Regions from separate parts of the Pseudoalteromonas sp. Isolate6 genome, predicted to be linked through region 2. Evidence: predicted binding sites of a transcription regulator. Region 2 holds the regulator's gene; the other holds the start of a gene.
What was found. Region 2 encodes sigma-54, which starts transcription at its own class of promoters, with help from an activator protein. Its sites were predicted from a motif close to GTTGGCACGNNNNTNGNNT; they were not measured.
Positions count from the first base shown of each region.

Region 1: L1D50_RS09945 (flagellar assembly protein T N-terminal domain-containing protein) is a predicted target of sigma-54. The motif match lies at 7,605-7,623, and genes of this name have one in related genera.

Region 1 is NZ_JAKEVK010000053.1:7,955-23,535, forward strand. It holds gene flgE (flagellar hook protein FlgE) at 1-1,366, opposite strand, end outside; gene L1D50_RS09900 (flagellar hook assembly protein FlgD) at 1,408-2,091, opposite strand; gene flgC (flagellar basal body rod protein FlgC) at 2,109-2,540, opposite strand; gene flgB (flagellar basal body rod protein FlgB) at 2,543-2,953, opposite strand; gene L1D50_RS09915 (protein-glutamate O-methyltransferase CheR) at 3,233-4,066, opposite strand; gene L1D50_RS09920 (chemotaxis protein CheV) at 4,082-5,014, opposite strand; gene flgA (flagellar basal body P-ring formation chaperone FlgA) at 5,155-5,862, shown strand; gene flgM (flagellar biosynthesis anti-sigma factor FlgM) at 5,935-6,258, shown strand; gene L1D50_RS09935 (flagellar protein FlgN) at 6,251-6,679, shown strand; gene L1D50_RS09940 (flagellar biosynthesis protein FlgP) at 6,981-7,457, opposite strand; gene L1D50_RS09945 (flagellar assembly protein T N-terminal domain-containing protein) at 7,659-8,855, shown strand; tRNA gene L1D50_RS09950 (tRNA-Arg) at 8,966-9,040, opposite strand; gene L1D50_RS09955 (FlgO family outer membrane protein) at 9,372-10,010, opposite strand; gene L1D50_RS09960 (FlgO family outer membrane protein) at 10,024-10,677, opposite strand; gene L1D50_RS09965 (FlgO family outer membrane protein) at 10,692-11,273, opposite strand; gene L1D50_RS09970 (SPOR domain-containing protein) at 11,328-11,933, opposite strand; gene L1D50_RS09975 (hypothetical protein) at 11,920-14,871, opposite strand; gene L1D50_RS09980 (fimbria/pilus periplasmic chaperone) at 14,882-15,581, opposite strand, start outside.
Region 2 is NZ_JAKEVK010000017.1:10,910-26,490, forward strand. It holds gene L1D50_RS04110 (calcium/sodium antiporter) at 1-611, shown strand, start outside; gene L1D50_RS04115 (KpsF/GutQ family sugar-phosphate isomerase) at 621-1,592, shown strand; gene kdsC (3-deoxy-manno-octulosonate-8-phosphatase KdsC) at 1,592-2,143, shown strand; gene lptC (LPS export ABC transporter periplasmic protein LptC) at 2,140-2,694, shown strand; gene lptA (lipopolysaccharide transport periplasmic protein LptA) at 2,684-3,226, shown strand; gene lptB (LPS export ABC transporter ATP-binding protein) at 3,226-3,951, shown strand; gene L1D50_RS04140 (RNA polymerase factor sigma-54) at 3,998-5,497, shown strand; gene hpf (ribosome hibernation promoting factor) at 5,527-5,814, shown strand; gene ptsN (PTS IIA-like nitrogen regulatory protein PtsN) at 5,816-6,274, shown strand; gene rapZ (RNase adapter RapZ) at 6,267-7,133, shown strand; gene L1D50_RS04160 (HPr family phosphocarrier protein) at 7,134-7,403, shown strand; gene mgtE (magnesium transporter) at 7,754-9,112, shown strand; gene pmbA (metalloprotease PmbA) at 9,174-10,523, opposite strand; gene yjgA (ribosome biogenesis factor YjgA) at 10,660-11,178, shown strand; gene tldD (metalloprotease TldD) at 11,270-12,709, opposite strand; gene L1D50_RS04185 (carbon-nitrogen hydrolase family protein) at 12,706-13,521, opposite strand; gene L1D50_RS04190 (YhdP family protein) at 13,514-15,581, opposite strand, start outside.

The DNA.
Region 1 (15,581 bases), on a different contig from region 2:
AGTTAACCTCAAGCGCCCGAGAGTTCGCTTGGAAGTTACGTTGAGCACTGATAAGGTCTACTAACTCGTTAGTCAGGTTAACGTTCGATTGCTCTAGGGCCGATGAACTAATACCACCAAGCGTACCTGTGTTTGGCTCACCCGCAAGAGGTTCACCAGAAGATAGGCTCTTCTTCCACTCAGTATTGCCAATCGCCTGAAGGCCTTGAGAATTCGGGAAGCGTACTAGCGCTACTTGCCCTAAGAACGTTGAGTCGCCGTTAGTATATGAAGCCACTACTTTACCATCAGTACCAATATCAATACCAGCTAAACGGCCAACGGTCGCACCGTCTTGCTCCAATGCTTTTACTTCAAATCGACCAGATGAGTATTGCGTTGGTAGTTTTTGAGCAGTATTTGCTTCATCACGCCAGTTAACAACAATGTCATTTGGAAAAGTTGCACCGTTATCAAGCAAGTTTGACATACCGATAGTTGGGTCAACTGCATCTTGAGGTCCAGCAAGACTTAAGGGGTTAAATGTCGAGCCAGTATTGTTACTAAATGTCAGTGGTGAAGCTGATGGATCATCCGCTGTTTGTGAAGGAATACCACTTGCGTCAAAACGAAATACGCTTACTGGTGTGTATGGCACAGGTGGTGTAGCTGTCGGGTCAATTTGCTGCGCATTGTGGTTAAATGGCTTATCGTCCATTGTTGCGTAAGTTGACCATTCATTATCCGCCGTTTTTCTAAAGAATAACTGTAATGTATGTGATTCACCCAACGAGTCATATACCGTAATTGCCGTTCTTGAATTATATGAGGCCCGTTGCTCAGGATCAAAAGCAATCGTAGGTGGTTGCGCCGTCGCATCTAAGTTAAACGAAGTATAGATTTGCGATGTTGCTCGAGGAGAACCTGATGCATCTGGAATTTGAACGGGCGATGTTGTGCTCAAACTCAAAGACGTTGTATCACCGGTTGATGGATCAACAGGGAAGCCTTGCAAGTAGTCACCTTTTGCATTCACGATAAAGTTGTCTTTATTTAATTTAAATGCACCAGCTCGAGAATACGTAAAATCCTGTGATTGCAGAGAGTTTGACATGGCAAAATAGCCTTCGCCCTCAATCGCCAAGTCTAGCGAGTTTTGCGTAAACTTTAGTGACCCTTGGTGGAACTGCTGTGCAACCATCGTAGTTTGTACACCATCACCATTTTTCGTTTTGCCTGAGCTAAAAACCGAAGACGCGTAAACGTCAGCAAATTCTGCGCGAGACTCTTTAAAACCAGTCGTGTTTACGTTAGCAATGTTGTTTGCTGTTACGTCCAAGTCTTTTTGCGCGGCGGCAATACCTGTCAGTGCTATATTGAAACTCATACTCTCACCTCTAAGTTCTTAAGGTTAATTCTTTAAAACTACTATGCTATTTCAGCAATATCAGTTAAGCGCACCGCGCCTTCTTTGGTATTAATGACGATGCCATTAGCACCATTAACATTAACACTGTCTATATTTCTAAATGTGGCCGACGGTAAAGTTTGATATTCACCTTCAATCATGCCCTCCGCTTTTATGGTGTATTCACCTGGAGGCATCATCTCACCGTCTTTGTTTTTACCATCCCAATCGAAACGCACAGCGCCAACACTTTGTTCGCCAAATTCAAGCGTATTTACGAGCGCTCCAGATTCATCATAGATACCCACTGATAAATTCTGAACTGGCTCCTGTACAATCACAGAACCTTTTGTAAGTGCATCGTCGCCATGTTCCAACGTCGTCGATTCGAGTAATGCTTTTTTACCAATCAGTGTCGATGCCTGAAGCGCCGAATTAGAAGTCATTGATGCAGCCAACGAGTCAAAGTTTTCATTTAACTTTGAGATCCCCTCAGCCATGGTAAAACTTGTCATCTGCGCGATCATTTGATCATTGTCTGCAGGTTTACTCGGATCTTGGAAAGAGAGCTGTTGAGTCAGCAGCGAGAAGAAATCTTCTTGCGATAGCTCATCTCTGGGCTTTTTCTCCTCAGCCTGCTTTTGCCTATCCCAGTAGAGTGAATCTACACCCGTTGAAGAAGTGGCATTTACATTATTACTCATCAGCTGTTACTCCCAATTTAGCGCTGGCCTAGTTGCAATGTTTTACTAAGCATTTGCTTTGCAGCGTCTGCAACTTGAACATTGGTTTGGTAAGAGCGAGAAGCAGAAATCATGTTTGCCATCTCCTCTACCACATTCACATTCGGTTTATAAATGTAGCCATTTGCGTCAGCACTTGGATGGTTTGGGTTGTATTCAACTTGAAGCGGCTTATCGCTCTCAACCACACCCAATACTTTTACTCCAACTGACGATCCCGCGACATTGCTCTGGGAAGCTGAAGCTTTGGAAAGTTCAGCGGCAAATACAGGGTGCCTAGCGCGATAAACATCATCTTGACTAGAACTCACTGAGTTTGCGTTTGAGATATTACTTGCGGTGGTATTTAGTCGCACATTCTGTGCACTCATTCCTGAACCCGCAATATCGAAAACGTTATATAAACTCATAATTATGCCCCTTGCCCGCCGAGTGCCTTCTTAAGACCACTGAACTTACCACCAAGAAATTGCAAACTGGCTTGGTACTCTAATGCATTCTGTACATACAAATTTCGTTCCACTTGTATGTCGACCGAGTTACCATCACCTGTATCTGCTTGATTTGGCGAACGATATAGTTCAGACGAGTTACTCATTTTGGTACCACCACTTAGGTGTTTTGCATCTGTTCTAACCATATCATTGCCGCTTCTTTGCATTGTTTTTGCCGCTTTTAAAGCGCTGGCAAAATCAATATCTTTAGCTTTGTATCCTGGAGTGTCTGCGTTTGCGATATTGCTTGCTAGAATTTCAGCGCGTTGTGAGCGAAGCAGCATAGTATGCTGGTGAATTCCCAACGCTTTATCGAAACTAATTGCCATTATCTGACTCCAAAAAATTGACTCAGATATGATAAAGCAATCTTTAGGCCAGTTTTCAAATCAAATTTATTCGTTAAAATTCAATATGTTATATTATATTTTTGGAATAACTAAACTTGAAATAATACAGAGGAGTGAAAGAAATAAGAGGGAACGTCTGAATAGTTAGCGGTTTAGCTCAAAAATTCAAAGCTAATAAAAATAGTCATTGAAACTGCGACTGCATACAAATGTTCAATACCTAACTATAGCGAACGTCCTTGCCGCTATATGTAAGTATTAAGTCTTTTTCTGATAGATAATCCCAGGATTACAACGGATCATATTAAAGTCGTCACTCAACCCCGCCATCGACTCCGATGCTCCTAAAAATAAATAGCCATTCGGGTTTAACGACTGAGCAAATTGCGAAATGATTTTAGCTTTCACTTCTGGTGAAAAATAAATCAAGACATTTCGGCAGAAAATAACATCAAATTTGCCCATCAACGCATAAGAATCCAACAGGTTTAAATGTCTAAAACTGACCATTTTACGAATAGGTTCGACTACTTTAGCCATTCCATTACCACTATCCATAAAAAATTTCTTTCTACGTTCAGGCGATAACCCTCGCGCCAAGGCCAGCGCGTCGTATTCAGCATTCTTACACATATCAAGCATCGTGTTAGAAATATCCGTACCGATAATTTGAACACCCATTTTTAGTGCACCAGGGCTTTTACTTACATATTCACTCGCAGACATCGCGATTGAATATGGCTCTTGGCCCGATGAGCTTGCCGCCGACCAGATCTTAACAGGACGTCTTAAGTCTTTAAACTCAGGTAAGATTTTCGATTTAATTAATTCGAATGGGTAGGTGTCCCTAAACCAAAGCGTTTCATTCGTTGTCATCGCATCCACCACAGCGGCACGCAATTGCCGCTCATGGGGACTGAGTGTTTTAGCTACTAAAGATGATAGTGTTTCCACACCAAAGCGAGCCATTAGAGGAGCAAGTCGGCTTTTAACCAAGTACAATTTATTGTCACCCAGTACAATACCGCACTGCTGCTCTAAAAAGGTTCGAAATTGGTCGTACTCTTTTTGCTCTAAATGCTTATTTTCCAAGTGCTACCACCAGCTTTAATCACAATGAACCCATTTCTTAACCGCTGAGGCTAGCTCATCTGGGTTAAACTTAGCAATAAAATCATCAGCGCCAACTTTCTCAATCATGGCCTGATTAAATACACCACTCAGTGAAGTATGAAGTATCACATGCAATGGCGCTAATTTTGGATCAGCTTTTATTTCAGCTGTTAGCGTGTAACCATCCATTTCTGGCATTTCAACATCAGAAATCAATAGTCCTACTCGCTCAGTGACATTATTTTGACAATCCATTTCGGCTATTTCACGAAGCCTTATGAGTGCTTCTTTGCCGTTCTTTGCCAACTCAGTCTGGACGCCTAATGGCTCCAAAGCGCGTTTGACCTGATTACGAGCAACCGCGGAGTCATCTGCAATAAAGACAATACGCTCACCCAAATCTTTTTGCATTTCACCATCCGAAACAATGTCAGCACTGACTTCTGTATTGATCGGGCAAATTTCATTGAGAATCTTTTCTACATCTAATATTTCAACTAGCTCGTTTTCAATCTCAGTGACCGCTGTCAAATAGGAATATCGACCTGCTCCCGATGGTGGGGGCATTATTTTTTCCCAATTCATATTCACTATGCGTTCTACCGCACTGACTAAAAACCCTTGAACGGAGCGATTGTATTCTGCAATTACAATAAAACAATTGCGAATATCTTGAATAGGAGGCCCGCCAACAGCAAGTGACATGTCAATTACCGATATAGTTTGACCTCGAATATGAGCAACCCCTCGGATCAGAGGATTTGACTTGGGCATGCTTGTCAATGCAGGACATTGAAGCACTTCCCGGACTTTGAAAACGTTAATGCCGAAGCGCTGTCGACCTTGAAGTCGAAAAAGTAATAGCTCGAGACGGTTTTGTCCAACTAATTGTGTACGCTGGTTAACCGAGTCTAAAATACCTGCCATTTCAATCTCCTACTGTATAAACCGCTAATCGGAACGATCTTTGCTTCGACTCTGATATGGTTTACCACCCTTGATTAGGTGCAGTTATTAAAGCAGAATCTTTATACCTTGTTTCACCCAATAAGCATAGTCGAAACATCATGAGTTTGTTAAAAAAAACCCATTACATTCAGTTTTTTTGTTTGTTCGCTTATTTTATAGGCGTTGACTATGGTTATTGTCAGCAATATGACAACAAAACTTTAGAGCAAAACGCAATAAAATTTGTCGAACCGAATGTAGAGCAAGATCCCGATAGTCAGTTATCGATTACTGCGATACCACTAGATTCAAGAATTCCAGCAAGAGACTGTCAATCGCCATTGCAATATAGTACAGCGATGACCCCGCCTTTTGATACTCAAGTGACTGTTCAAGTAAGATGCAGCGATACGCTCAGCTGGACTCAATACGTTCACGTGCGTATCGATCATCTATTCCCCATTTTAGTTAGCGCGACCATGTTAGAGAAAGGCCGTGTTATTCAGAATGAAGATGTAAAAATAGAATATCAGCCAAAACGTTTTCGCAGAGTCTCTTATATAGAAGATAAGTCGATACTAATAGGCAGTCGAAGCAAGCGAAATATTAGAGAGGGCCAAGCCTTTACTCAAGCTCACATTTGCATGGTCTGTAAAGGTGATACCGTGACGATTGTTGCTAAATCAGGCGGGCTTGTGATCAAAACTCAAGGAGAAGCACAGCAAGATGGCAACCGCGGTGAACTTATTAATGTTAAAAACTCTCGCTCTGGCAAAACCTTACGTGCTAGAGTAATAGAAGTGGAAACAGTAGAGGTGAATTTATAAAAAATTTGCTAAAGTAATACTACTGAACGCCGATAATATGGCTGAGAGTATAATTTTATTGGGTCTACAAACATGGTTAATCAAGTTAACGGTCAAAATCAGTCTACATCCGTTGCTAACAATGTTAAGCAACAGAAGGCTGAATTGCAAAGAAATGATGCCAACAACGCATCAGTTAAATCACCAGCTTCGCCTAAAGCAGCAGCGGATTCAGTTAGCCTGACCCCGCAGGCACAACAGCTGAAAACTGTCAATGAGAAAGCACAACAATCATCAGGCTTTGACGATAAGAAAGTCGAAGAGCTGAAAAAAGCGATTGCAGAAGGTAAGTATCAAGTTGACGCGGAAAAACTAGCTAAAAACATAGCGGCATTTGAGTTCGAAATATATGGATGACTTGGTTCGGCTTTGCCACCACAAACTTTCAGAACAAATCTCGACGCTAGAAGCGATGACCCAGCTTCTGGCGCGTGAGCTTGATGAGCTGGCCTCTCGGAGAGGCGACAATTTAAAAGAAATTGCTCGTGAAAAGTTAACTCTCATTTCAAAACTACAAAAGCTCGATAATGAATTATCAAAAACCGAGTCCCACGTTTTTGAGCACGATGATGTAATCCCACTCATCGCTAAAGTACGTACTCTACTTCACGAATGCCAAACTAAAAATGAAATCAATGCTAAAACGGCCCACCAAGCCAATGTAAGCACTCGTGAATTGAAAGGAATTTTAATTGGGGCGCCAACTTCGATTACCTATGGTCAAGATGGCAGCGTGAAAAGTAGCGACAGTGAATTAGTACGTAATTTAAAAGCTTAATGACTCGCTTGAGGAAGCTCTGCCTTTGGTGCTAGCGAATACCTCACGAGCGTTAAAAACAACACGATAACACTTCTCTATACTCCTTATGATAATAATCATCACAGCTGCTTTAGAATTCTAAGAAAAGCATATTCTAGATTAGCTTATTTATGGCCTGTTTATCTTTCAGGTTTGTGTTTACAGCAGCTTGATTGGTATTTATACAAGGCTGAGCCTAGCCGGCAAATCGATCGTCGCGACCAAAATCTTCTTAGAAAAACAAAAATCAAGCAGCAAAGGTCAACAGGCTCTAGACTGCTTACTTAAAACTGTAAGATATTTTTTTGATTTTCTGAGGCTTGACTTGAGTAACATACAAATCATAAACACGTTTCATATCAAGCTCTAACTCAGTCGCGTAAGTATCACCGACCGCGTAACTTTTCAGCACCTTAGCCCCACGAACAAGTCCATTTACTTGGCTCTTAAGGCCGTCGTTTTGGGCAATAGCACCCTTTACCGTGATAGTGGATGTCAAATTCTGGCCATAGAGTTGCTCAGCCAGCTCACGATAGGCTTCTAATTTTGAGACTTTAATGGCCATCAGCTGCTTCTCACCCGCAGTTTTACCCGGCTGAGCACTTAAAGGCGCATACCCCACAGCACGTAAAACAGGAAAAGTTTCCGGTTGCACCGTTTCATATTCAATGTGCTTGTCAACGAGGCTTGAACAGCCGCTGAGCCATGTCAGCGAGCAAATCATAACAATTGTATTGATAGAATTAGTGATACGCATTTCCCGCACTCCGCTACAATCTATACCAATCAAATTTAACACCTCCCCTGCATCTTAATCTCGCAGGGTTATTGCGGCTTTATTGAGTATTGGCAATAAGTAAAATTAACCTTCATAATGTATGATTATGCACGAACCTTGCCAAAATTTGGCACAGGTATTGCTGAGTTAGAGGGTAGTTTTTGATCTGGGCATTTAAACATGAAAAAGCAATTTGCGAGCAGTCTATCATTGTTGTGTATCACCTTAACTAATCCTGCTTATGCTGAATGGTTTGAAGTTACTGGCATGGCTGACGTTAAAAATGGCGATCATCAAAAAGCAAAAAGAAAGGCGGTAAACGATGCCATTACACAAGCTTTGCTGTTTTCTGGGGCTTCGGTAAGCAGTGTACAAACCGTCACCGATGGTGTGCTCACCCAAGATCAACTTAAGATCCGCTCAAATGCTGAGATTCAAAGCGCCAACGTAATTGCTGAAGCAAAAGTCGGTGACTCATGGCAAGTGACATTACATATTGATATTACCCCACAAAGTGCTCAGTGCCCGACCAGTGCATACAATAAACAGGTTGCAGTCACACAAAGCCAGTTAAAAAATAAACACCAAGCAACTTTAGGTCAAATTTTTGACATAAATAAAGTGGTCAGCGAGCGTCTATATCAGACAATGACCGAACAAAAGTTGAGCTTAGAGCCCGTTCCCTATTTTGCACAGACCATAGATGTTAGCCGCTTTTTCAGCCAGCGTTTTGATTATAATGAACAACTAATCGAAACCATTACAGCAAATACCAACAGCCAGTTTGTACTGCTGAGTCAAATTACTGATATTGCTAGTGTCGATAAACTTAATAGTGACCTCGCATTTTGGCAAAGTGATAAATACTTAAGAAGCTTCAAGGTAGACTTTGCGCTGTTTGATGCGCTTTCTCATGAAAGGGTATGGCAAAAGCAATATGCGACTCAAGGCGTGTGGCCGTTTAAGAAAACTAAATTAATCGATGTGTACAGTGAGCGCTTTTGGCAGACAGATTATGCTGATGAGATCCAAACCACGCTGACACAAATCGCAACTGATTTAAACGCAGCGGTCGCCTGCTTACCAACCAATGGCAAAATCCTACATATTGATGATGAACAAGTCGTTATTAATTTGGGCCGTATGCATGGCTTAGAGAATGGCCAGATCCTTAACGTAGCGCATAGCAATCCGCTGACTAATGTCGATGGTAAAGTGTTTATGCATCAAATTAAAACCATTAATAAGTTGCAAGTGATCCAAGTGAATGCGCAAAACGCCATTGCAGTAAACATCAGCAATCGCCCACTTCATAATGTCCAAATTAATGACTTAGTTGAAATTCAAATGGAAAATGAGAATGAGTTTGAGCTGTAGCGTTAAGACTACCACTTGCAAAAGACAGGTTTTTCGATAGCTTTACACACTCTACAACATGCTTTCGCCGCCCATTTACTCTGGTAATTCCACGCAGAAGTGAATACTAATGGCGTCCCCAGTAGGAATCGAACCTACATCTAAGCCTTAGGAGGGCCTTGTTTTATCCATTAAACTATGGGGACAATCTTTAAAATACCAGGTAACAATCACCTTTTATGACCTTCACTAGCGAGGTCTGCGTTACTTAATACCAATTAAAGTCGAGATTTGTTGACTACCGATCGTACTGCATCTCAATGACTTCGCTTTAGTATACTGATCTTAATGAACTTTTAAAGATTAATAGTCAAATTATTCGCAGGAATAAATGGAGTTAATAAGTAGGCGAATATACACAGTTACGACCTACTACCGCACTTTCCATTGCTTGCCCTACGGTTTGAATAAGAAATTGGATAGCGTTTTTTAATAAAACCTAAATTTTATTCTCGTCAAAAAACGCTGTCTGAAATGCTATCTTGAAGCGGTTGCCTGCTCATCAAGGATAAAGTATGGAATGGTCACCATAGTGCTTGCGATAACTAAGCTGGTGTTAAACTCTAACAATCTTGCATTCACCTCCACGCCTCGTGGACGGTAAACCATAGTACCTGTAAGTAAATGGCTCGGTGATTGCACATTTCTCAAGCGGCTTGCGTTACGAGAAAAAGTCAAATCGCCACTGGATGTCACTTCTATTTTTCCAAGCGCTTTAAAGTCTAGCGCTTGATAACCCAGCTTTTGCATTTGGTGCATTAAAGACTCAGCCAATTGGTTTCCTAACTGGTTAGTATCCCTTAATGATTCATTAAAGTTAACAAAACTGGCTACCGCTATCGACTCCGGCTTTTGCCCTAAAACAGTATCTGACAGTTCCAAAGCTATTTGATTAGCATAGTTGGCAATTTCTTTGCGATGACGGTAGCTAATAAAGCCAATATCTTGCATTGCCGTGGCTTGAGAAGCTTCATTACGCTCTTGCTCTTTCATCATAGCGTACAATATTTCCATATCGGATTGCTGCGCTTCTGTAGATTCTGGAGCCACCTGTTTTGTCATTTCGCAGCCCCCAAGTAAAGCAAGTGTTGTCGCAAATAGTACTACATTTTTCATTATAGCCTCCGAGTTAGTTTGCACGCTCTATACGAATGCCATCGTATGCCGCGCCATCTTGCAAGGCATTGACCACATTTTGCGGCAAAAAGCCTTGAGCGGAGCCCACGACACTTTTGCTTCTGAGCCCTACCACTCTGGCATTAACCATCACTCCGCCCTGATGATTAACCAATGTACCGCCTAGCACATACAAAAAAGGATGGTCGTCAGATAACTCTAAGAAATCACGGCTAAAAATAAAGTCGCCTTCGGGTGTGACCCTGATATAGTCCGTTGTTTTAAAATCTACAACGGGGATCCCAAATGCATGAAGTTCATGAATAAAGCTTTCAGCCAATTGGTTACCCAGTAAGGAGCCTTTATCAAATTCTTTATCTAAAAATACAAAGCTTGTCACCGCAACTGGTGTTTTCTCATTCACGTGTTTCAAGTTTGCTACCATGTCTTGCATAATACCCTGCACATAATGGGTCACATTTTTACCCGCCATCTGCTGAGAAACTGAGAATTGCTTCATCCCATTTGGATTGCTTTGATACATCGAAGATTTCTCAAAGCCATTACGAACAGGTTCAGTCTGTGCGCCATCAACTGCAAAAAAATTACTTTGGGCGCAGCCAACCATCAATGAAAGAGGCAAAACCAAACTTAATACTTTTTTCATTACTCTCATCTCCACTAATATTGGCTTCGTATAATTTGGCCGTTGCGATTCGTAACTCGCTCAGTACCCCACATCGCAATTTTAGGTATACTGATTGATGCGGCTGAAACAGAACGATTATGAAGCGTATCCACAAGCCTTGCATTGACCAAGTAGATATCTCGGCTTTCCACGATTGTGCCGACTACGACAAGGTCAATTTTCTGGCGCTGATTCAGCATATCCAATTCTCGACTTAACATACTATCGGCAGAACTTTGTAAAGATAAAGCGTTTCTGAGGCGGTATTCCACAACATCAGCTCCCATTTGGCTTAGGTGAGTCATAAGGGATTCTTGCAGGGCCAAGCCCAAACCAAAACCTTGGCCATCCAAGGTATTATCTAGCTGATTAGCCCTAAAAAAACTCGTCACGGCAACCGTTGAATTGGGCTTGAACGGCCGAACATATTGGCCTAGCTCCACGGCTAACTGAGCACCAAATGTGTCCAAATCAGGTAAGGCTTCTTGTTGCTGGGTCGCTTCCCTCTTGCCAAATTGATGGCCGTTTGTACATCCGACCATAAACATAACCATTATGAGTACTAGATATTTCATTTCACCAAACCCACGATAAACTTATTTGGTGAGAAGCAAAATACGCACCAAGTTTTAGAGTCGGTGATTCGTATAGTGACTAACCAAGCAGCTGAAGCCCGCTTGTTTTAGCTGCTGGCAACCTCTGTATGCAGAGGCCTTGTCCATGAATGCACCTAGTTTGAGTCGGTAGTACTTCGTACTTTGAATATCGACTTGTTCAATATTCACTTCGCTTGTTGCAAAGTCTTGCGGTAGCTTATCTTTAAGCTGCTCATAAGTTTTCCTAAGCTTGGCATACTCTGTTGTAGAGGCCAATTGGATTGCAAATTCAGCTATTTCCTCAGGCTTGGCTTGTTTCTTCACAAGCTTTGTCTCTTGCTCAATTACGTGCTCAGGCTGCTTTGTAAAGAGTTCAGCATCTTTTTGCTTTGTGAGTGTGCTTGATAACTGCATAGCAATAACATCTAAATCCTCCTGCACCTCTTCAAACTTGGCGACCTGTTGCTTTAGCACTCTAAGCTGCTCGACTTCCCGTTGCAAGGTACTAACCTGTTGCTCAAGTAAAGATAATTGCTTCTTCATTTGCAGTGTGTCAGGTTGGCTCTCGTCCCTAGTTGATTGACAACCACTCAACGCTACGAAGCTGAGCATAATAAAATACCGCTTAATTAATTGCATTGTTTTCTCTTTCATAAATAGTTAAGGATTCCACGGTGCAAGAAACTTTAAAGGGAATTAGATTTTGGCAAATATTTGCCGCATTTTGTGAAGCACTATCTCTTAAGACAAGCAAATAAGTCGCGCTCCCTTCTTTTTGCGCATACCCAAAGCCACCGCGGAACATTGCTCGGTAGCGCTTTGCTAAAATCGCCGCATAAACTTTTAATATTGTTAGTGTCTTAAAACGTCCAACTACGGCAAACTCTTGCGTAGTTAATCGCTGTTGTTGTAATTCGAGGTTAACATCAAGTAGCAAGTCCCCTTCTGCACTTAACTCCACTTCTACCTGTTGAGTACTGGCTACCGCGAGCCTTTTCGCATCACTTATCGCTGTACGATAAGTCCCTGGCTTCAAACCAGTAAATACATAGTAACCGTCATATGCCGTCTGAGTGCGCGCGACCTCGTTGCCCACTTCATCAAGTAAACTCACGGTGGTGAATCCAGCAGGTCGGCGTTCGGTACCCTCATTAATTTCGATAACCCCTTCAACTTCCGACGAGTTTACAAATGGTATTTCAACGAATTCAATATGACCGGGTCTTGGAGTGAATGAAAAGCCATCATTAGCGGGAATTAAAAAGGGTTCGGGGATCGTGTCTGTATCGACAACAATATCTGTTCGTTTGTAATTAACCATTGAAGGTAATAGCGCAATACCGTCGTCGTCAGTTTTACCTTGTGCAAAATTTTGTAATGCTTTTATAGTTACCCCTTCAAGCGGTAACTCGCCGTCATCAAGATAGCCATTGTTGTTTTGGTCGATAAAAGCACGAACCATCAAAGAGCCAAACTGCGACAAGCGTTTACTAGTTAAAAAAACCTGCTCTACCGTTTCGCCCGCACCTATACTCACTTGCCCAGATAGACCTACTTGCCAGTTATCCTCGTTGTCATACTGTAAGTCCGTTAACAACCTAAACTTATCATGGTTCCAGCTCAATCCAAGTTCAGTTTTATAGTAATCTTCGGTAAAGTCTTTGTAAAAGGTAACGCCAAGATCAAGCTCAGAACTTAGCTCTTTACTTAATTCGAGCTCTACGGCTGTCATTTCATTGAAAGGTTTTATGTCATACCAAGTAGTAAAACGACTATACACGCCAAGGACTCTGCGTTGCCAGCGCAAATAGCCGCTCACGTTGCTAGCTTGATTTGCCATCTCTTGCCATACAAATTGGTTACTGAAAGAGCCCCAATAATTACCTGTACTAAACAGTAGCGACGCTTGCTCTGTGATGTCTTTATTAGCTCTATCAAGATGCAAGTATTCAGCACGATAATAAATCTTAGCAGCGTCAAAAAGAGACCACTCTCCTGCCGCTGTTAATTTTATCTCCGTCGAATTTTCATCCAGCTCTAGCTCTTCCTTTAGTTCAACTTTAGCACCTACCTGTTGCCCAAGTAGACGAGTTCGAGTATTTGCAGAGAGACGGTGGTTCTCTTCGCTCCTACTGTAGTCTACATCCAGTAATAGTCGTTTGTTAATATTGGTGTTGAATCCCGTTGAAAAGTATTGTTCTGACGCACTATTTTTCATACCTTGACGATGTTGCAAACCTGCATACACCGCAAAATTTTCAGTGAGACCGTAGTCAAAGCGACCATTTACTTGCCAGCTTGAAGTGCCCGATAATGCCGTTTTGTCTCCAAGCATACTTTTGCCCGTTTCAGTTATTGATACGGCATAAAACCCTTCGCCTTCATTCACTGCGCTTTGTTCAACATAGTATGTTTGCACTTCTTTTGATACTTGACCTTGACCTCCATACATCACTAGTTCAAAAGTGTTTTCACCAAATAATAAGTCAACATTTTCAAACTCATAGCGCCCTGATTGGACATTATTTTCTTGCCCTATCAGTAACCCATTTCGATAAAGTTCTACGTCCCATCCCACCTGAACTGGGCCAGAAATAACAATGCGCTGACGGTTAGTACGCTTATCCAACGGCGCGTTACCGAAGCTAACTCCTCGCCCTTCATTATTTAATGCATCGACTCCAACTTGAACACTCTGAACATCACCGAGCGATACCTTGGTAAAGTTGCCAAACGGCAGAGCATCGGCTTTTTTTGAGGCTCGATTGAGTGACAATCGCGAGCGATTAATGACATCCCCTTCTCTACCAGCAATAAAGTACTGAGCTTGCCAATAAGCAATGTCTTGTGAACCAAGTAAGGAATAAGATGTTCGATTATAGCCCTCGGTGATCTGTGTATTTATCTGCGCATCCAAGACTGGTTTACCAATGCTTTGATAAGGGCTTGATCGCCAAGGTAACGTTGCACTAGCATTGCGGTCAAAGCTAACTACTTCTCGCCCTAATCGCTGTTGCTGAGCTTCTATTGGCAGAATTTGCTTACTCTTCACGGTCAGAGATAAGTCTTGTATATTGGTAAATAGACTGACGTCGAATAAAGTCGCAACAATATAATCAGCTAGAAACACCTCGCCATTGATGATCTGAACTTCTCTATCACTCAATTGCGTCCGCTGTCCTTTACTCTCAACTAAAAGCGACTGAGTTTTGAGGCTAAAGGTGTTGTCAGAAGTAAAGAACCAACCGCTAAAATTTCCCGAGCCGTCTTCTGATGCCACAAATCCCAAGGCTGAAAATAGGCTCAAGAGTTCTACGTTGACACCTTGATCCGAAGTAATCGCAATGACTTCACCTAAGTATAAGTTCCCCTTATAAGCAGATAAGAATAGTTCTGTACCCACATCAATTCGAGAAACTACTCGTTCACTTTGTTGTATGGTGAGTTTTGCCTTAACTCTTTCAATCCGCTCTAATAGCTGTTGCAAAGTATCAGCCTGAGATGCAGCAGCAGACTGATAACATAGCATGCCTATTAGTAACACACACCAAATAGCCGATGCTCTCATCAGGGTCATTTATTCCAAGCTATAAAGATACAAAGTCATCTACGAAAGTACGGTCTGAGTATTCCTCATCACCCACATACTTTATTAGGATTTTACCTGGTGGCCCGAGCTTTATTGCGGGATCTATTGCAAACTCCACTTTTCTTTGGTTAAGTTCCGGATATACCGCAAATTTATTCAACACACCTATCCGCACTGGGTTAACATCATTTTTTCCCTGCCAATAAGCAGATAGTTCGCCAAAGCTACTATATTTTCCTGTTCGACTAAGCAGTACCGTAATTTCCTGACGACCACTTTTTGCACTGCTTAAAATGACATCTTCAAGCCGTATTTGCGGATGCGTCTTACCAATTCGCAGCACAACCGGAATGCTATAGCTCATCAGCACGTCTATATTGATACCTTCTTGCAGTTTGCCCTTATCACTCGGCAGCTCCCTAAAGAGCAAATGTGAACGATACTCCCCTTGCTCCATATTTGCTTTTCTACGCACAGCCAGCTTTATTACCTGACGCTCACCGGGTCCCAACGTTACTTGCCTAGGTGAAATCCGCACAAAATGGCTAGCTGCCATTGGATTCATCTTTTGCTCGGCAAAGTTGGCATAACCACCTTCTTTAAGCGCTAGCTTCTCTTGAAATTCAAGTCGGTAGGACTTGGTCACATCACCATTATTGATGATAGTAACTCTCTCAATTCTTTGACGTTCTTCAAAA
Region 2 (15,581 bases):
ATATCGTAAGTGATAACCACTTTAGCTTCGTTGAAGGTGTTTTATTATTAGTGGGTTTTATCGCTTTTCTGATCACATTAATCATCATCACAAAACGTGGTGATGGAGATAGCGATGACCCATTTGTAAGTGAGGCCTGCGAGGAAGTACCAGATAATATCCCAACTCAAAAGGCCTTATTTTGGTTAGTTGTAGGAATGATCCTACTGCCAGTTAGCGCGGATTACTTGGTTGGTGCAGCCGTTGATATAGCCAAATATTTTGGTATGAGTGACTTGCTTATAGGGCTAACCATTATTGCCGTTGGCACTAGCCTACCAGAGCTTGCCGCCTGTATTGCTGGCGTGTTGAAAAATGAAGACGACTTAGCCCTTGGTAATATTATTGGTTCGAATATTTTTAACATCTTGGCGGTGCTATCGATTGCCGGGATCATGAATCCATCCGTCCTCGACGCCAATATTGCTTCACGTGATATCTTTATTATGCTCGGCGCGACACTGCTGCTTATCCTAATGAGCCTCAGCTTGACAGGTAAGCGTCGCATTAACCGTTTAGAAGGCGGCATACTTGTCGCAAGCTTCGCCGGTTACATTTACTACATCATTTAAGGAAGTCTAGTGACAAAGAGCCCATTTATCGATTCTGCAAATCAAGTTTTTGCTACCGAACTTGCAGCAATAGAAGAAGTGCAGCAGTTCGTTGATCAACAATTTGCAAAAGCCTGTGAAATTATGTTTGGCTGCCAAGGCCGGATCATCGTAATTGGCATGGGTAAATCTGGCCACATTGGTAATAAAATTGCAGCAACGCTCGCAAGTACCGGCAGTCCTGCGTTTTTTGTTCATCCAGGCGAAGCGAGTCACGGCGACTTGGGTATGATCACCAAAGATGATGTAGTATTGATGATCTCCAACTCGGGGGAAACCCAAGAGGTAATCTCAATCCTACCTGTGATTAAGCGCTTAGGTGCGCCAGTAATCTCCATGACAGGTAACCCTAACTCTACAATGGCTCTAAACGCGACAGTCCATCTTTGTGTCAAAGTATCAAAAGAGGCGTGCCCATTAGGGCTTGCACCTACAGCTAGCACCACAGCTACGCTAGTGATGGGTGATGCACTCGCAGTTGCGCTACTTGAAGCCAGAGGCTTCACGGCTGATGATTTTGCGCTCTCCCATCCTGGCGGTAGTTTAGGAAGACGACTACTACTAACCGTTGCTGACGTCATGCATCAAGGAGATGCAATCCCAATGGTCGACAGCCATTGCACAGTTAAAGAGGCCTTGTTTGAGATCTCTGCCAAAAGTTTAGGTATGACCGCAATCGTAGATGAAAACATACAATTACAAGGTATTTTTACCGATGGCGACTTACGCCGTATTATTGAACAAAAGATCGATATTCACACCACCCCTATCACGCAAGTAATGACGGCAAAAAGTACAACAGCACGCGCCGATATGCTCGCGGCTGAGGTACTCAATATCATGGAAACCAAGCGAATTAATGGCTTAATTGTGGTAAATGAAAACAACGTTCCGGTTGGTGCCTTAAATACGCAGGATTTACTTAGAGCGGGGGTACTGTAATGCAGTTTGAAGATTTATATCAGGCAATTTCAACTACAGCTTGGGAAAAAGCAAAGCAAATTAAATTATTGATTTGTGATATTGATGGCGTGTTTTCAGATGGCCGTATATACCTTGGCAATAATGGCGAAGAACTGAAAGCTTTTAATACCAAAGACGGGTTTGGTATTAAGGCTTTGATTGATTGTGGAATTGAGGTTGCAGTGATCACAGGAAGACATTCACAAATTGTTCAGCAACGCATGACTAGTTTAAATGTAACTTATATTTACCAAGGTCAAGAAAACAAGGTAGTGGCATATGATGAACTGAAAGCTAAGCTTAACCTTAGCGATGATGAAATCGCGTATATTGGTGATGATGGTCCAGACCTACCCGTAATGGAACGAGTCGGTTTCGCCGTTGCCGTCAATGATGCACACCCTCTTGTTAAGCACATCGCTCATTACACGACCTTAATGCCTGGTGGTTTTGGTGCTGTGAGAGAGCTTACTGATCTCATTATGCTTAGCCAGAAGCACTTATTAACTTCCAAAGGATCAAGTACATGACCGTATTGCGTGTCATTTTACTCATTGTTTTCGCTTCTTTAATGATATGGATGTGGTCACCCATGTTCAATCCATCAGAGACGGATCCAACAAAGGAAGATGAACCGTTAGCTAAGCCAGATTACGTTGCAACCACGCTTCAACAAACGACCTATAGTGAAAATGGCTTATTAAACTATCAAGTAACTGCTGATAAGATGGAGTTGTATCAAGATCTTGGCTTTAGTCACTTTGAAAAACCTATTTTCACTTTGTATAACGGTGAGCAAAATTGGCAAATAAGTTCATCGGAAGCAACATTATACGAAAACAATACTTTAATCTTGGAAGGCAATGTATTGGCAAAGAATTTAACACCTAACGCCATGATCACTGATATTAATGCCGACAATGTAAGAGTTGAAATTAAGCAAAAATTGATGAAGTCGGAACACCCTGTTGTTATCACGGGTCCTAGTCTTAGGATCACGGGTAAAGGGCTACATGCGGATCTGCAAAAGCAAGTGATCGAACTCATCAACCACACAAAGACAATTTATTATGACCAGTAAAATCATTAACAACCTAGTTTGCATCGGCTTGCTTGCAAGTTCTACTCTGGCTATTGCCGCAGAACAAAATGAAGTCATTATTGATGCTGGCCGTCAGCAAGCTCAGCTGCAAAGCAATATCGGTATTTTTGAACAGAATGTTGTAATTATTCATGGCAACAGAAAAATAAATGCTGACCGCCTAGAGGTTCACCGCCGCGCAGAGCTTGGTACAAATAAACAGCTGCTTGTTGCAACTGGCAGCCCTGCCACTTTTAGCGAACGTCAACCTGATGGCAACTTGCTAGAAGCCAAAGCAAATGAAATCCGTTACGATGTAGCTAAAGGAACCCTAGTGATTTCTGGCGATGCGGAAATCAATCAAACTGGGCAAAAAATCAATGCGCAAGTCATCACCTACGACATTGAAAAGCAATTGATCAGCGCTGAGCGCTCAGATCAAGAAGACTCCCGTGTAAGAACCATACTTGTTCCTGTAGATGATAAAAAAGACGCAAAAGATAAAAAAGCGCAGGAAGAAGGTAACAATTAATGAGCGAGCTCAAAGCAACGGGTTTAGCAAAGAGTTATAAAGGTCGTGAAGTCGTCAAGAATGTTGGCTTAAGTGTCCAAGCTGGCAGTATTGTAGGTTTGTTAGGCCCAAATGGCGCAGGTAAAACCACTACTTTTTACATGATAGTAGGATTAGTACCAAGCGATAAAGGTTTTATTCAGATTGATGGCGAAGACATCACTTTACTACCGATGCATAGCCGCGCGCGACTTGGCATTGGCTATCTTCCGCAAGAGTCTTCAATCTTTAGAAAGCTCACGGTCTATCAAAATTTAATGGCGATTTTAGAAACTCGAAAAGACTTAACTAAAGTTGAAAGAGAGGCTGAGCTAAATGAGTTATTAGATGAATTTAATATTCAACATATTCGCGATTCACAGGGTATGGCATTATCGGGAGGCGAAAGAAGACGGGTAGAAATTGCTCGCGCTTTAGCCGCTAATCCCAAGTTTATCCTGTTAGATGAACCTTTTGCTGGTGTTGATCCAATTTCGGTGTTAGATATAAAGACAATCATAGAGCACCTAAAAAACCGCGGTATCGGTGTATTAATCACCGATCACAACGTAAGAGAAACACTAGACGTATGTGAAAAGGCCTACATCGTTTCACATGGTGAGTTAATCGCTGCAGGCACGCCAGAACATGTTTTGGCAGATCAAACCGTAAGAGATGTCTACCTAGGCGAACAATTCAAGCTATAGTTAAGACGTAGTATTAATAACTGTTAAAAAGGATTGTTAGAGATACATGAGGCAATCATTACAGCTGCGCATGGGGCAGCAACTTACAATGACTCCACAACTGCAACAAGCTATTCGCTTGCTGCAGCTTAGTACATTGGATCTGCAACAGGAAATACAAGAAGCATTAGACAGCAATCCATTATTGGAAGTGGAAGAAGGTGATAATACTGACGGCGAAAATGCTGACCAACACGGCCAAGAAAAGAGCAGCACTGAAGATAATCAAAATTCAGGCGATGAAGCATCGGTTAGTGACTATGAGATAGACTCAGATACCGCCATGAGCAAAGACACGGTGAGCGATGATCTCGCCATGGATGTCACTTGGGACGAGTATATGAGCGCAGCTCCAGCCGCCAGCTCAGGTCCACTCCCTGATGACGATAATGTTTATCAAGGGGAAACCTCTGAATCTCTCCATGATTATCTCATGTGGCAACTTGAGTTGACCCCATTTAGTCCAACAGATAGAGCTATTGCGATTGCGATTATTGAAGCGGTCGACCTGTCAGGCATTTTAACACTCTCTTGCGAAGACATTTTAGAGAGCATTAATGACGAAGATAGCGAAGAGCCTATTGAGCTAGATGAAGTCGAAGCCGTACTCAAACGTATTCAGCTTTTTGACCCTGTTGGTATCGCTGCGCGTAGTTTACAAGAATGCTTATGTATTCAGCTAAACCAATTCGCCCCAGATACGCCATGGATTGCCGAAACGAAAATGATCCTGACAGAGCATATTGATTTGCTTGCCAGCCGTGACTATCGAACTTTGGCTAAGAAAACGCGCCTTAAAGAAGCCGATCTCAAAGAGGTGATGACGCTAATTCATAGTCTTAACCCAAAGCCTGCGGCAAGCATTATTCATGAAGAACCTGAGTATGTGATCCCTGATGTATCGGTGAAAAAAGTAAAAGGTCGTTGGGTCGTAGAGCTAAACCCTGATGCTATGCCTAAAATAAGAGTAAACGATCACTACGCTGCGATGTCTAGAACGGCGAAATCCAGTACGGATAGTCAGTTTATTCGCTCTCATTTACAAGAAGCAAAATGGTTTATTAAAAGCTTAGAAAGCCGAAATGATACTTTATTAAAAGTTACCAATTGCATTGTGCAACAACAACAGGCATTCTTTGAACATGGCCCCGAAGCAATGCGCCCTATGGTGCTAAATGATGTTGCTGAAATGGTTGAGATGCATGAGTCCACAATTTCCCGTGTGACAACACAAAAATATATGCATACACCTCGGGGAATATTTGAGCTGAAGTATTTCTTCTCTAGCCATGTAAGTACAGAAAATGGAGGTGAGTGCTCTTCCACAGCAATTAGGGCACTTATCAAAAAGCTGATAGCTGCAGAAAATACCGCGAAGCCATTGAGTGACAGCAAAATTGCAGATATCTTAGCTGAGCAAGGAATTAAGGTAGCGAGACGCACGATTGCAAAATATCGTGAATCCCTGGCCATTCCACCGTCAAATCAGCGTAAAAGTTTGATATAAGACGTAAAACCCAAGAAGGAAAAATGCTTATGCAACTAAATCTAACTGGTCGCCATGTAGAAATTACTGACTCATTAAGAGACTATGTCACCAACAAGTTTGCGAAGCTAGAAAGGCACTTTGATCATATCAATAACGTGCATGTGATCCTAGATGTCGAGAAGCTAGTACAAAAAGCAGAAGCAACATTACACGTAAACGGCGGCGAACTATTTGCATCAACAGAGCATCAAGATATGTATGCCGCAATTGATGGCCTTATCAACAAGCTAGATCGTCAAGTTATTAAACACAAAGAGAAGCTCACTCGACACTAAGATGAAATTAAGTGAATTAGTGAACAAGGACTGCAGTAAAGCTGCGGTCCTTTTTAATAGCAAAAAACGTATTTTAGAATACATCAGCGAACTGGCTCATAGTCAAATTCCAAATACCAGTCAGCATGCTATCTTGGACGCTTTAATGGCGCGAGAGAAATTAGGTAGCACTGGGATTGGTAAAGGCATTGCTATTCCTCATGGACGACTTGAAGGGTTAGATAAAATCCTTGCAATGGTACTTGTCAGTGAGCAAGGGATCCAGTTTGAAGCCATAGATAAGCAGCCGGTCGATATTTTTGTCGCATTCATCGTACCTGAAGGTGATAATCAACAGCACCTGAAGACCTTAGCGGCGATTGCTGATACACTCCAAGACAAGTCTTTTTGCAAAATGCTTAGGCAAGCAAAAAGTGATGATGAGTTATATGCAGTGATCCAAGGTGAATTTGATGAGTGATGAAGAAAAAGGACTCGAGCTTATCATTATCAGTGGCCGATCTGGCTCTGGTAAATCTGTAGCGCTTCGAGTATTGGAAGATTTGGGCTACTATTGTGTAGATAATATTCCAGTCAACTTACTGCCCTCTTTAGTCCGTAGTGTTTCCGACAATTATAATAAAATTGCAGTGAGCATTGATGTTAGAAACTTGCCTAAAGAACAAGACGAGTTTAATGACATTCTTGAGTACTTACCAGGCTTCGCCAAACCTACCCTGTTTTATTTAGACAGTGACGATCAAACCCTGATAAAACGTTTCTCAGAAACACGCCGTTTGCACCCGCTTTCACTGCATAACCTCCCATTAGATGTTGCAATTAAGAAAGAACGAGAATTATTAGATGTATTGATCACTCGCGCCGACTTCCTCATTGATACTACAGGCCTGAGCGTTCATCAACTTGCTGAAGATATTCGCGAAAAAATCTTAGGTAAAAAAGACAAACAACTCATTATTACCTTTGAATCTTTCGGCTTTAAACACGGTATTCCAAAACAAGCGGATTACGTTTTTGATGCGCGCTTTTTACCCAATCCACATTGGGAACCTGAGCTTAAGCCGCTCACGGGCCTAGATCAGCCAGTCAAAGACTATTTGTCGAGTCACAGCATAGTGCAAAAGTTTACTTGGCAAATTCAAACCTTTGTACAAACTTGGTTACCACACTTAGAACGTAACAATCGCAGCTATCTAACAATCGCAATAGGATGCACTGGAGGGCAGCACCGTTCGGTATACCTCGCACAAACCATAGGCGAGCGTTTTGCTAAAACCCACCCTAACGTCAAAATTCGTCATCGTGAGCAAGAGGGTTAAATGTTAGAAGATACGTTTTTAATCCAGAACAAGCTAGGTCTGCATGCCCGAGCTGCGACGGTTCTTGCTCAATTAGCTACCCAATTTGATGCCGAAGTGACCTTATATCAAGGAGACAAAAGCGCAGCTGCTGATAGCGTTCTAGCACTGCTGTTACTTGAAAGTAGCCAAGGCAAAGAGGTACGAGTTGTCTGCGAAGGCCCTGATGCTCAATATGCATTAGATGCCATTGGTGGACTGATAGAAAATAAGTTTAATGAATCCGAATAACCGCCGGTAAAACAATAAGGCCTGATTCATTTACTCCCTGCTAATCTCCCCCTCCTCCGTAACCAAAGTGGTCTAATAAGTCTCTCATAATTAAGCGTAAACCTTGGTAGTTCCCAGTAAACTGAGTTACACTGTAATACCAATTTAGGTTTCTTTCGTGCGGTAAAGTTAGTTACCGAGGTAAACTTAAATTATCGTTGCGTACACCTTTAAGGTGTATTAACGATAACAACCCACCAGCAGAAACAACACGAATAGCATTCAAATTAAGAAATTGATTTCTGCAATAAAGTATACGAATAGGGTTAACTTAATCACGATAGTCACCACTATTATCAAAAAGGATGCCTATGCCTGAAGTATTTGAACAAGACTACACACTGGAACAACTCCAAAAGGTAACCAAAGCCTTAAACAGTGGTCAGTTTGTTCAAGTTAGGCGCATGCTCGCAGAGACGGCACCTTGTGATACAGCACTACTGTTAGAGTCATCTCCGCATAAAGTTCGTTCTATGTTATGGCAGCTCGTCGACCCAGATATCCAAGGGGATGTCTTGGAGGAACTGTCAGAGGACGTAAGACTTGGGATCATCGCCCAAATGGAGCCGGAGCTAATTGCTGCCGCTACAGAAGACATGGACGACGATGATCTTGGTGATGTCCTAAGGAGCCTGCCTGATACCGTCTACCAAGATGTTATTGGCGCGATGGATAGCCAAGACAGAGAACGTGCGACACAAGCATTGTCCTACAAGGAACACTCGGCAGGTGCCCTGATGAGCACCGACACGGTCACCATTCGCCCCGATGTTACCTTAGAAGTTGTATTTAGATATCTACGTCTTAAAGGTGAGTTGCCAAATGGTACAGATGAGTTATATGTAGTTGATAAAGACAACTGCTTTTTAGGCACCTTATCAGTCAATACTTTATTAACTAAATCTCCTGACAGTATGGTTCGAGACTGGATGGATGAAGATAAAGAAACGATCCCTATCTCTATGGACGAATCTGAAGTGGCGCAGCTTTTTGAGCGCCACAACTGGATCTCTGCTCCTGTCGTTGACGATAACGCTCATTTGCTTGGTCGTGTCACCATTGATGACGTTGTTGACGTTATCCGTGAAGATGCCGAGCACAGCTTATTAAGTATGGCAGGTCTTGAAGATGAAGAAGATACTTTTGCGCCAGTTCTAAAAAGTAGCCAGCGCCGCTCTATTTGGCTTGGGATTAACCTGCTAACCGCCTTGATGGCTGCGTTTGTTGCGAGCTTCTTCGAAGGTACTCTGGATATTTTACCTATTCTCGCAGTGTTAAATGGCATAGTGCCAAGTATGGGTGGCGTTGCCGGTAGCCAAACACTAACTCTAGTTATTCGTGGTATTGCCCTTGGTCATATTAACCAAACTAACCAAAAGTTTTTAATGGGTAAAGAGCTGGCGATCGGTGCACTAAACGGTGTGCTTTGGTCTGTATTGATCGCTGGGGTTATTGCTATATGGCAATGGGATTTTACACTCGGTGCCGTTATTGCCTTTGCGATGTTTATGAACTTAGTCGCAGCTGGTATCGCGGGTGCCAGTATTCCTATTATGCTAAAGAAAATGAATATCGACCCAGCACTAGCTGGCAGTGTAGTGCTAACAACCGTTACCGATATCGTCGGGATCTTCGCATTCCTTGGCACAGCGACTTGGTTATTAGTGTAACAGTGTCGAAATGGCGGGAAATGCTGGTCAAAGCCAGCATTTCTTGAGCTGAGGAAGAGAGTTATTCGCCCGCTATTTGCATATTATTGAGTAGTATAGATCCGGTTTGTACTGCGCCTCGACACTCAATATCACCGCCAACGCCTTCAATCCCCATAAACATATCTTTTAAATTGCCAGCAATCGTAATTTCACTCACAGGATATTGCAGCTCACCATTCTCGACCCAAAAACCAGCAGCGCCTCTTGAGTAATCACCGGTTACTGTATTAACACCTTGCCCCATTAGTTCAGTGACTAACAAACCAGTACCCATCGACGCAAGTAGACTGGTTAAATCACCGTGTGTTGGTTTTACTAACCAGTTATGGATCCCACCCGCGTGACCTGTCGATTGCATATTCATTCTACGTGCAGCATAGCTTGCCAATAAGTAAGTATTCAGTACGCCATCTGTGATAATTTCACGGTCTATGGTTTTTACACCTTCACTATCAAAAGGACTAGAAGCAAGCCCTCTTAGTAGATGTGGCTTCTCTTCAATGTTTACGCAGCGATTAAAAATTTGTGTGTCTAAAGAGTCTAACAAGAAGCTAGACTTACGATATAGCGCGCCGCCACCAATACCTGACACTAAGTGCCCAAATAAGCTGTTCGCGATATCCGCTCGAAAAATAACAGGCACTTTACGCGTTGATACCTTACGACTACCTAATTTGGCCAGCGTAGACTGCGCGGCTTCCAAACCAACTTCTTCAGGAGATTTTAGATCCGTGTGCACGCGGGACAACGCATAGGCAGAGTCCCGTTGCATTTGCTCACCTTCTTTACCAATCACCATAGTACTCAAGCTGTGCCTGGTACGTGGAAACCCTGCAATTAAGCCATGGCTATTGCCGTATACACGGATCCCTTGATGGCTCGATAAGCTCGCGCCATCAGAATTCACAATTCGAGGATCGAATTCTAACGCGGCTTTTTCAGCAGCAACACATTGCTCAATGGCTTCATCGGGAGAAACTTGCCAAGGGTGGAAAAGATCTAAATCTGTTGGTGACATCTCTAGCAAGGCTTTATCAGCCACACCATTACAGGGGTCATCCGAGGTAAACCGAGCAATATCTACAGCCTTTTCAACCACTGAGCGTAAGGCGTCAGGACTCAGATCTGCGGTTGATGCTGAGCCTTTATGATTACCCACATACACGCTGATACCAAGACCTCCATCTTGATTAAACTCAATGGTTTCAACCTCTCCCATTCGTGTACTTACAGACAGACCTGAGGTGCTAGACATCGCCGCTTCTGCCGAGGTTGCACCTAGTTTTTTAGCATGCGCTAACACATCGGCAACTGCATTTTTCACATCATCAATTTGATTATATATAGGGTGTTGTTGAGATTGAGTCATAGATACCTTATCCGCTCGCTCGTCTAACTAAAACATATTAGTTAATATGCTATCACAGCTACTAACTATTGTAGTGATCAATTGTGGTATACTCTAATGTTAGAGACCTTAATATTTACTAGTATAGACAAGACCAATGGCTAAACACGAGCAAACGACCGAAGAAGAGATTATTTACGTTTCAAAAAGCGAGCTTAAGCGCGAGGCGCTAGAGTTGCACGAACTAGGCTGCGAAATTGCAGGGCTTGCCAAGAAGCAGCGTGAGAAGTTACCTCTAACGGACGAGCTTAAAGAGGCCATGACTGTTGCGGATAGGATCCGTGCTAAAACAGATGCTTACCGTCGTCATATGAACTACATTGCCAAGACATTACGTAGTACTCCAAATGTCGAAGAGATCCAGGCTGCGATGGATTTGATGCTAAATAAGAACAATAAAGCAGACGTGTTGCTGAACAAGATTGAGCTTATTCGCGATGAAGTGATTGCCAAAGGAGATAGCAAGATTAATGAGCTATTAGATAAGTATCCTGAACTTGAGCGTCAAAAAATGCGCCAGATGGCGCGCCAAGCAAGTAAAGAAGTAAAAGCTGAGAAGCCAGGCAAAGCCTACAAAGAGCTGTTTCAGTATTTAAAAGAAGCAATTATGCCGTAACGCAGTGTTGTGGCTCTGATACAACATAAAAAGGCGCTGATGCGCCTTTTGCTTATTACTTTTTGCTTATCAATAGTTTGCGTAGGTAGTATTACGCTGTACCACCGACAGTAATTTCATCAATCTTCAAACTCGGTTGGCCTACTCCCACAGGGACGCTTTGACCATCTTTACCACATACCCCAACGCCTCTATCAAGCGCAAGGTCATTGCCTACCATCGAGACCTTTTTCATCACCTCTGGGCCATTGCCAATAAGCGTTGCGCCTTTAATTGGTTGGGTTATCTTACCATTCTCAATTAAGTAGGCTTCAGACGCTGAGAATACAAATTTGCCGGAGGTGATATCCACTTGACCACCGCCAAAGTTACTAGCAAAAATACCTTTATCTACGCTACGAATGATCTCTTCTTGACTGTGCTCACCCGCAAGCATGTAGGTATTTGTCATTCTTGGCATCGGTAAATGGGCATAAGACTCACGACGCGCATTACCTGTAGGCGCCACGCCCATTAAGCTCGCGTTTTGCTTGTCTTGCATATAGCCTTTCAAAATACCATTTTCAATCAGTACGTTGTATGCCGCAGGCGTACCTTCATCGTCCACATTCAAAGAGCCGCGACGGTCGGCTATCGTGCCATCATCCACCACAGTACAAAGACTCGAAGCGACTTGTTCACCTATTTTACCACTGAATGCAGAAGCACCTTTACGGTTAAAATCACCTTCTAGGCCATGCCCAACAGCTTCGTGTAACAACACCCCCGGCCAACCAGAACCCAGTACCACAGGCATCGCACCTGCTGGAGCATCTATGGCCTCAAGATTCACGCGTGCTTGGCGCACAGCTTCTTTGGCAAACTGCACCCATCTCGGTGCACCGTCTACTAACTCTTTAAAGTAACCATAGTCTAAACGCGCACCACCACCGGCACTGCCACGCTCTCTGCGACCATTTTTCTCAAGGAGTACCGAGCAATTTAAGCGTATTAGCGGTCGAATGTCGGTTGCAAATGTGCCGTCGCTTGCGGCAATTAACACTTCTTCATATACCGCCGACAGCGAACTGACCACTTGCTGAGCCTCAGGCGCTAAATCGCGAATGCATTGTTCAATCTCTCTTAGTAAAGCCACTTTATCCGCATCACTCATACTGGTAATTGGCTGTGCTGGTTGAAACTGAATGGGAGCTTTTACATCGCTAAATACTTGGACTTCACTGCTTTCGCCAGCTTGCGCAATGCTACGTGCAGCTTCTGCAGCTTTGGTTAACGCTTCAATATTGATGGCATCAGAATAACTAAAGCCAGTCTTCTCACCACTCACGGCACGCACACCAACACCACGTTCGATGTTGTAGCTGCCGTCTTTGACTATGCCATCCTCCAACACCCAAGTTTCGTGGTAGCTTGATTGAAAGTACAGATCGGCATAATTTACTTTGTGCTGATGAATATACTCGAGAGTTTGTGATAATTGCTCACGTGTCAGCTGGCTATTGGTCAGTAAATTCTGCTCTACATTACTCATAAAAACTCACTTTTAAATCGGTTATGATCCGCAACCGGCATTTTTTGCCGGATCGAATCAAGAAACGCGCTATCTAGCTGCTGTGAAATGGGTTCTAAACTCGCACCAGAGTCAATTAAGACTTCACCCCAAGGCGATACAATTAAACTGTGTCCGTAGGTTTCTCGGCCATTTTCATGACAACCTACTTGCGCGGCTGCAACTACATAGCATTGGTTTTCTATCGCCCTTGCCTGTAATAATGGCTGCCAGTGTGCCTTGCCCGTTGCACAGGTAAAAGCACTCGGGACTAAAAATAGCTCAGCTCCCTTCGCTCTCATCATTTGGAACAAACCAGGAAAGCGCAGATCATAACACACGCTTAATCCAATTCTGCCAAATGGACTATCCACTACCACGACATCCTGTCCTGACTCTGTTCGCTCAGACTCTCGATATTGTTTAGTTTTGTCACTCACATCGGCGTCAAACAGATGGATCTTATTATAGCGTGCTACGATTTCGCCACTCGCATTAAATAAGTAACTCGCAGCCAGATATTTATCGTTCTGACTTGGTATCGCGATGGTACCTGCCGCCAACCAAATGTTATGTTGTTGACACAGCGCTGAGAGTTCTTGGAGCAGTGCTTCATTATGCTGCGCGTATTCCCAAGTCTGTTGCGCATTGTCGCAAAATGCCAGCCAAGTTTCAGGTAAGCAGACTAAGGTTGGTTCTTCAACCACTAACTTAGCCAGCTGGCTTTTAAGGTAACCTATATTTGTTTGGGGTGCTTTAGCCGAGCACATTGGCAACGCAATCACCTTAGCCATTACCACTTTCCTTATTTTGCGACACAAGAGGTTGCTCACTTTGCTTAAGTGTAGCACTTGGTTGTGATTCTGAGCTCAATGCAGGTGCTTCTTTACTGGTATTCTCATCAGCTCCATCTGGCATAGCCCCGTCACTAGGAGGCACAACCGGTTTAGGTAACTCAATTTCTTTACTCTTACGATCAACCTCGGTAACCACTGGCTCTTGCATCGTTCCGGTGATTTTAAAATTAATCTCAGAGATCACTCGCGCGGAGTGGATAACCTTATCTAATGCCAGCGCAGCTAACCCCGTCACAGGGTTCACCGCCCATGCCATAATCACAGGTAAACTCGAAGTGACTTGTGGTGCGACGGCTAAATCGTAATTAATTTCATGAGTATTGAGGTCAGCATAGCCACGTATCGTTAAATCAGCTGGCACACCATCAAGCTTTGAGTCTTCCGTGATCGCAATACCATTCGTTAGTTTTACCGATCCACTCATACTGTTATAGAAAAAGCCTTTAGAAAACACATCTCTAAAGTCCAAACGCAACTTTCTGATCAAAGAGTCCAAACTCAGTAGCGAAAAGACGCGTGCCCCTTTATCACTTATTTCCGCCAAATGACCTTCACCTAAGCGCCAAGTCAACTCACCTCCCAGGCTAGGTAAATCCATTTCGTATGGCGCACCTTGCCAATTGAGGGCAAAATCTATGTTGGCGCGGGAGTCTTTGATAGTCGAAGTAATATCAAACTCATCCGTTAGTTCACCAAAATCATCGCTGTTTAACGCACCACTTAGCGTCGTTTTACCTTGTTCAAAGCGGCCACTGGCATTGAATTTATGATCTTTTTTGTCAATCACTAACTCTGAGATATTGAGTCTATTACCATCTCCAAACAACGACATATTAACCTGATCTAACTGATATTCACCGACTTTACAGTCACTGCATACAAATTCGGTTGCAGGTAAGCTCAACAACCAATCTAAAGAATGAATGTCTCTTTCCAGCGTATCTTGTGCTTGCGGCTCTGCCTTAGGTAAATTTAGACGTAAATAATCACTGTTAATGTGAATAGGCCGACTTGAGTTTGACGCTGGAATAGCCACTTGTGAGCGCATTTCTTTACTATTGATTTTAAGCTGCATCGCGCCGTCAATCGCAGCCATAGTAAAGTCAACATCATGGAAAGGGATCTCTGAGAATGTTACTTTTGAGAAAGCGCCATTTACCTGGTTCAGTGCTGGTAGAAATGCAGTTTCGGAACCTGAACTTGGCGCTTTGATAATACGGTTGATCAGTGGTAACCAAGGCAGCAGCTCGACTTCTTGCTGTTTGATTGTGATATCAAAACCGGATGCATTTAAGCCTTCATCTTTACTGCCAATTATCAGGTGTGCATTACGCATCGCACCGGATCCATTTTCAATGATGCCATTAAAATACAATTGATTATCTAGGCTAGCCGTAACAAGATTCGAAATATCATCCCCTAATACTGTACCGCTTAGCAGCTTAGCTTGATCAGCAGGTTTAGCGAATTGATCGGGTAAATGACTTGCCATGCCCCGTAAATCACTCGCAAATTTAGCCTTATAGTTAAATCCAGTTTCGGCAAAATTAAGGATAAGCTCAGTGCTCAGCACGCTATTGCCTTCTAAGTAGCCGTCAATAATTCCATTTGCGTGCGGTTGCAATTGCTCTATCCCTGCTTCAAGGCTGACCTTGGTCGTGACTTGATAACTTTGCTTATCTCCGCTTCCCGATAAGTCCAACGACAAAGGCATGTCCAACCACTTAGCAGACAAATTATTCACTTTGATAGTGTCATCATCGAAGCTAACCACACCTTTCACTTGCTGTAATTGCATCCCAGGCTTTGCCAAGAAAACAGGATTGTTGTCTAGGTAGATGTCACCTTTAGCATGTACGGCTCCTGAGTCTAGGTCGACGGCCAATTGCACATCCCCTTTTGCATCACCTTTACCTTGAACAATATCTAATATATTCGCGAGCGGATCTGCGAGCGGTGTTGCCGCAAAGAAAGGCTGTAACGTGCTCGCTTCAGTG